Regions from separate parts of the Bacillus mojavensis genome, predicted to be linked through region 1. Evidence: predicted binding sites of a transcription regulator. Region 1 holds the regulator's gene; the other holds the start of a gene.
What was found. The regulator LexA, encoded in region 1, represses DNA repair genes until DNA is damaged. The targets are predictions, from matches to a motif close to CGAACATATGTTCG.

Region 1 (3,425 bases):
CTATAAATACTGAGGAGGAGACACAGTGGAGATCAAAGGGATCAATCACTTGTTATTTTCTGTTTCTGATTTACTGACATCCATCGAGTTTTATCAAAATGTCTTTGATGCTAAATTGTTGGTCAAAGGAAGGAGCACTGCATATTTTGATTTAAACGGCATATGGCTGGCTCTCAACGAAGAGCGTGACATTCCCAGAAATGACATTAAGGCTTCTTATACCCATATCGCTTTTACAATTGAAGAAAGTAAGTTTGAAGAAATGTCCGCAAAATTAAAAAATCTTCAAGTTACTATTTTGCCTGGGAGAGAACGAGATGAACGTGATCGAAAATCAATTTATTTCACCGATCCTGACGGCCATAAATTTGAATTCCATACAGGAACTCTTCAAGGCAGACTTCAATATTATAAGCAAGCTAAAACCCATATGGATTTTTATGATTGAAAAAGTGCGGGAAACTGAGCAACAGAGGATATACATATTTATCTTTTGGGGGTAATATATGGTAAAGGAGGGGGATTGCATTTGAGAAATAAAATCTTGCTGATGACAGCTGTTTTGCTATGTGTTTTTGGAACCGGGACGATTCATGCAGCAACTTTACAATATGAATATAAAACCGATTTCATTCTTAATGATGAAACAAAAGCGCTTTATGTAGAAAACATTGGTGATATACCGGCAATTGACTATTTTTTAGGGTACCAGTTTACGATACGAGGAGTGAATACTTGTTCAGTTGACATTAAGCTTCAGCGAATGGGACTTACAGGTAATTACACTACGTTAAGCGCCAAACAATTCATCGGTAATTGGTTTGATTTTAGCGCTCAAGATAAGGTTTCCATTGAACCGTATCATCGGTATCGAATAGTAGCTGAAGAACATTCCCCAAACTGTGGAAGTGTTCATGTAAAAGGGCGCTATGGTGTAGAATATTTTACTTTTGATTGATGCTCACATTTATTGAAAAGCAGTGAGCTTTTTTTGTGGAATAAATTAACTAAATAAACTATGTACTAAATATTCAATATATTTCTTTTTGATCTCGCTCATGATAAAAGAGCAGAGTATAACTAATCTTTTCACGTCCAAGATCGAAACATTTATAAGATAGGAACGACTACATTTTTAAACAATATTTTTTAAAGAAAAAGTTTCGTTAAGGAAAGAAAATTTCTTGACTTCAACAATTAAATGATGGATAATTATGGTGTAAACATGATGTTCTTTTTCCTCCTATTCAGGTTCGCACCTAAGCCAGGGCGAACCTGCTTTTTTTTAAAACAAAACCCCCACTCCGTAAAGGGAGAGGGGGTTTATTCTTTGTAACTGATAGTTTGATAGTTTAATGGACAGTTCTGAACACACCAATTACTTTTCCTAATATGCTGACATTCTGCAGTATAATCGGAGCCATGGTTGGATTTTCAGGCTGTAGGCGAATGTGTGTATCCTCTTTATAGAAACGTTTTACAGTAGCTTCATCATCTTCTGTCATCGCCACTACGATTTCACCGTTATTCGCCGTGTTTTGCTGTTTTACAATAACATAGTCCTTATCAAGTATACCTGCGTCAATCATACTGTCTCCCATAATCTCCAGCATAAACACATGCTCATCCGGAGGAACCATACGGTCAGGAAGCGGGAAGTATTCTTCAATGTTTTCAACCGCTGTAATAGGTGATCCGGCCGTTACTTTTCCGATTACCGGTACATTAACGACTTGGCTCTTTGGAATCTCTACTTCTTCATCCAGAATTTCTATCGCTCTTGGTTTTGTCGGATCGCGTCTAATCAGTCCTTTTGTTTCCAAACGGGCCAAATGGCCGTGGACAGTTGAACTGGACGCAAGGCCGACAGCCTCTCCGATCTCTCTAACGGAAGGCGGATATCCTTTTGATTTAACCTCTGCTTTAATAAAACGGAGGATATCAAGTTGCCTTTTTGAAAGCTTCGTCATTTTTTGCACCTCTAAACGTCGATTTTAAGTAGATTATAGCATGATTTTCCTGACAGTACAAACATAGGTTCGAAAAAACAATTGACAGAAACGTTTGTTCGTATATACTGAAATTATAAAAATGCGAACAAACATTCTTGTTGGAGGTTGTTATCATGAGTAAAGAATCTATTATTTTTGTCGGCCTGTTCACTGTGATTCTAAGCGTGGTTATCCTTCTGTTGTCATATACAAGCAGCGACCAGGAGCTTAACCAGTATGTTAAAATAAAAGTTCAGCAGGGGGATACGCTGTGGTCGCTTGCCGACCAGGTGGCTGACTCAAAAAAGATAAATAAAAGTGATTTTATTGAATGGGTAGCTGAAAAAAATAATCTTCAGCCGTCTGAACTTCAGCCGGGAGATGAATTGGTGATTCCATTAAAAAAGGAACATCCGGCTGCATACGAACTGGCTACTGTTAAATAGAGAGGAAAGGTAGAAAGGTGAAAGCACTCATTTATGCCCGCGTAAGCACAAATAAAGAACAGCAAGAAACCTCATTAAAGCGGCAGGAGGAGGAGCTTACGGCCATTGCGGCTGAGAACGGCATAGAAGTCGTCAAAGTGATTTCTGAAAAAGCCAGCGGATATGAAATGGACCGGGATGGTGTATTTGATTTGCTTGATCATATCAAGAACTCAAATATTGATGTGATTTTAGTTCAGGATGAAACAAGACTCGGCCGGGGAAACGCGAAAATTGCACTTCTTCATTGTATTTACAGGGAAGGAGTGAAAGTATTTACGACCGCTCACAGAGGTGAACTTGAGTTATCGGAGGCTGACTCTATGGTGCTGGAAATCGTCAGTATTGTGGAGGAATACCAGAGAAAAATTCACAACATGAAAATTAAACGCGGAATGAAACGCGCAGTAAAAAATGGTTTTAAGCCTCAAAAGAACCTGAAAAACCAGCATGAAAACAGCGGAAAAGATAGAATAGAAGTTCCGATCTCGGAGATTGTCCGGTTGAGAGCAAATAAACTGACGTTTGCTGAAATCGCGGCTACGTTGAGAGGTTTTGGCTATGATGTGTCAAAGGCGACAGTCCATCGGCGTTTTCAAGAATACATAGAGAATGAGCAGACAGGCGAGTGAATCAGTTGTAAAACTCCTCGTGTTTTAGTAGTATATACACAAAATGCAATAAAGGAGTTTATCATGATTTCAAACGAAAAAATTGCCAGAATCAATGAACTTGCCGCAAAAGCTAAAGCTGGCGTTATCACAGAAGAAGAAAAAGCCGAGCAGCAAAAGCTCCGTCAAGAATACCTAAAAGGATTTCGTTCTTCTATGAAAAACACATTAAAAAGTGTAAAAATCATTGATCCTGAAGGCAATGACGTAACACCTGAAAAGTTAAAAAGAGAAAAAAAAAATAACAGACTCCATTAATATAAGAGGAATACGGCAAT
Region 2 (3,425 bases), 720 kb from region 1:
TTCGTACAAAGCGACAAGACTCCTGATGGCGGCGGAGAAAGCAGCTTCACATCACCAAGAGCTGCGGTGACGGTGCTGTCTGTTCCAGGAAACGCAATTCCCGCCTGTTTCCGAACAACGCTCCCTGCTCCGTCAGCGCCAACGGCAAACAGGCTGCTCAACGTCCGCACACTGCCTTCCCGATCCTTGAAAATGGTTTGCACCCCCTCTTCGTTTTGCGTTACCGTTAGCGCCTCTGCCCCTCGTAACACCTCTGCCCCCAGGCTTCGCGCACGTTCCTCAAGCAGCTGTTCAGTCTCGGTCTGAGGAAGCAATAGCGTATAAGGACAACTCGTATCTAGGCTGGAAAAATCAAGACGGGTATCGAGCATTGAAAAATGTCCAGAAGATGTCTTTTTCCCACGAGACGCAAAACGCTCAAGCACCCCTCTCATTTCAAAAAGTTCAAGCGTACGTGGATGCAGCGTCAACGCCTTCGAATACGGCATTGGCTGTTCAAGCCGCTCAAGCACGCATGTTTTTACCCCTGCCAATGCCAGCTCAGAAGCCAGCATCAATCCAACCGGTCCGCCTCCGATAATGACTGTTTCGTAATCCATCATAAGCTCCACTCCTTTTGTTTCACTTGCAACTTAATAAAAACCCTTATAAACAGTGACGAGAAAGAACATATTTTTTATTTTCGTTACATACGTAACAAAAATGATTATATCGGCTGACAAATGATCTTGCAACACATTTTTCCAATCAGCACAAAAAAGACGCCTAGCAAATGGCGCCTTTTTCTCAGTGTACAGCTTCCTAATCCGAAATGACTCCGACAATGTCTTTTTCCCTGATCGGACCGAAATGCCGGCTGTCAAAGCTATATATACGGTTATCTCCGATCACAAAATATTGCCTCTTCGATAACGTCTTTTTCCCTGTCGTCTCTTTCAGAGAAAAATCTCCCGTTACATGGCTTCCGGCAGATACAGATTTCAATGGTTTCAAAAATGGTTCAGCCACCTGTTTTCCGTTCACATACAGCTGATCGTCCTTATATTTGATCGATTCACCGGGCAGCCCAATGACTCGCTTTATCAGTACTTTTTGATCAGGGCCTTTAAACAAAACAATATCAAAACGATGAATGGTTTTGAATCGATGTGAAAATTTATTGACCAACAGTTCGTTCCCTTCCTGAAAAGTCGGGTTCATGCTTATGCCTTCTACTTTGTAATCAATAAAGACGGCATTTTTGACTTGAATGGCGAGAACGACGGAAACAACACCGGCAAGAAACCAAAACCGTTTTTTCATGTTACTGTCTCCCTCCATCATGCTCACGCTGGCTGGCTCTCACATGCAGATGCCGTTCCACCCTTTTGCCGACATACCATAAGACAGCAATCACCACAACGGCAATAACTGTGCGAATCGGCTGCGTGATCAGCGCGTGAAGATCATATCCGATGAAGCTGATCATAAAAATCATGACGAGCTTTCCCGAGGCTGCCGCCAAAACAAACGGCCGCGTCCCGATCCTTGACAAACCGGCGACAACATTCACCGCGGCAGACGGTGTAAATGGAAAACAAAGCAGAAGAAACATCGGGCCAAAACCGTGTCTTTCCACCCATAACATAAGCTTTCTGACAGACGGATGCCTGCGGATGAATCCAAGAGCTCTTCTTTGTCCATAATGACGGACAATGAAAAACACGAGAATGGACCCCGCTGTTGATCCGGCCCATGACAGGATGAAGCCTTCCCACAATCCAAACGAATTGGTATTCGCCACCACAAAAACGATAAGCGGCAAAAACGGGAGAAATGCTTCAACTAAAGGCAGCAGCACAGCAATAAGCGGACCGAAAGCCCTATAGCTTTGAAATAATTCAGTTAAACGATCCTCTGTCAAATAGGATAAAAATTGCTCCAACGTTTATACTCCTCACCGGGTTTGTCTATCCTTATTCTACACATTCTCGGCGAAAAACTAAAAAGTTTTGGCGATTTTTTCTGTCTTGAAATATTTCACCAGCCGATATAGAATACGATTAGAACAAACGTTCCCTTAAGAAAGAAGGAGTTACCATGCCTCATTTGCAGCCAGAAGGATACGAATTGATAGAGCGGGCTCTTTTTTTGCCTATGGTCATTACCATTTTAAACCGTGATCTCAACGGAATTGAAAAAAGCACATTAAAATTAAAACACCCTTATATACAACTTATCAACGAATCATTAAAAATAGCACAAAAGGATCTGATTGAGGTCAGAAAAGAGCTGAGGAAAAATAAAATTGCCATCCACGAGGCTGAGCGTGATGAAGCCTTTACACTTTATTTATTTGTCATTGATGGCTACGAAGAAAAACACCGCTATTTTAACCCGCGAATCCGTGAGCAAGTAAGCAGTTTGTTAACATTCTATTTATTTGCGCCGGACGCGCCATGAGTCTTTCGGATCATTCTGATCTCTCCTCCTTGCGCCCGTCCACTCTCCGGGCGCCTCACCAATAAATTTCTGACAATTCACACTATACAAACAAAATAAATTTATTTATAATTCGTACCACAGCCTTTTACTCCCCAAAAAGTGACATGTGCCGCCAAATTAACGACATGATTTGCAGCCTGCACATGACACGCACCGCCCAACTTTTATTCAAAGGAGGACTCTATGAAACTGATTCACATTCTTGCTGCTCTGCCCTTCATCGGACTTTTGCTTGGCATCCCTTTTGCAAACAAAGTAACACCCTATCTGTTTGGCATGCCATTCATTCTCGCCTATGTCGTCATGTGGGCTTTGCTGACCTCTGTCCTGATGGCGATCGTGTATGTCCTTGACAAAGAAAATAAAAGGGAGGAAGCAGAATGAACGCAGCTCTCATCATCATTTTCGGCGTCTTGCTATTCAGCATGTTTCTCGGCGTACGCGCCCAAAAAGGGAAAGACATGAATCTTGAGCAGTGGACGGTCGGAGGCCGCGGCTTCGGAACCTTGTTCGTGTTCTTATTGATGGCAGGCGAAATTTATACCACATTTACGTTTCTCGGCGGAAGCGGCTGGGCCTACGGGAAAGGCGGACCGGCCTTTTACATCATCGCCTATGGCTGTCTGGCTTACATCCTTTCTTATTGGCTCCTGCCTGCGATATGGTCCTATGCGAAACAGCATAAGCTGATGTCGCAGTCCGATTTTTTCATCAAAAAGTACAACAGCCCGCTGCTTGGCGTGCTCGTCTCACTGGTCGGCATCGCCGCTCTTATTCCTTATCTTGTGCTGCAACTGAAAGGGCTTGGATTGATTGTATCGGAAACATCTTACGGAAAAATTTCTCCCACTGCTGCCATTTGGATCGGCGTCATTTCAATCACAGTTTACGTTATGGTATCCGGCATCCACGGGTCCGCCTGGATATCCGTTGTCAAAGAC

Region 2: HC660_RS05785 (YhjD family protein) is a predicted target of LexA. The motif match lies at 2,045-2,058, and genes of this name have one in related genera.

What each region holds. Positions count from the first base shown of each region.
Region 1 covers NZ_CP051464.1:1,843,495-1,846,919, forward strand. The annotation lists gene fosM (FosM family fosfomycin resistance protein) at 26-448, shown strand; gene HC660_RS09580 (hypothetical protein) at 530-958, shown strand; gene lexA (transcriptional repressor LexA) at 1,353-1,970, opposite strand; gene yneA (cell division suppressor protein YneA) at 2,126-2,437, shown strand; gene HC660_RS09595 (YneB family resolvase-like protein) at 2,455-3,108, shown strand; gene HC660_RS09600 (DUF896 domain-containing protein) at 3,172-3,405, shown strand.
Region 2 covers NZ_CP051464.1:1,124,001-1,127,425, reverse strand. The annotation lists gene HC660_RS05800 (monooxygenase) at 1-602, opposite strand, end outside; gene lepB (signal peptidase I) at 802-1,302, opposite strand; gene HC660_RS05790 (TVP38/TMEM64 family protein) at 1,304-1,924, opposite strand; gene HC660_RS05785 (YhjD family protein) at 2,080-2,442, shown strand; gene HC660_RS05780 (DUF3311 domain-containing protein) at 2,668-2,868, shown strand; gene HC660_RS05775 (sodium:solute symporter family protein) at 2,865-3,425, shown strand, end outside.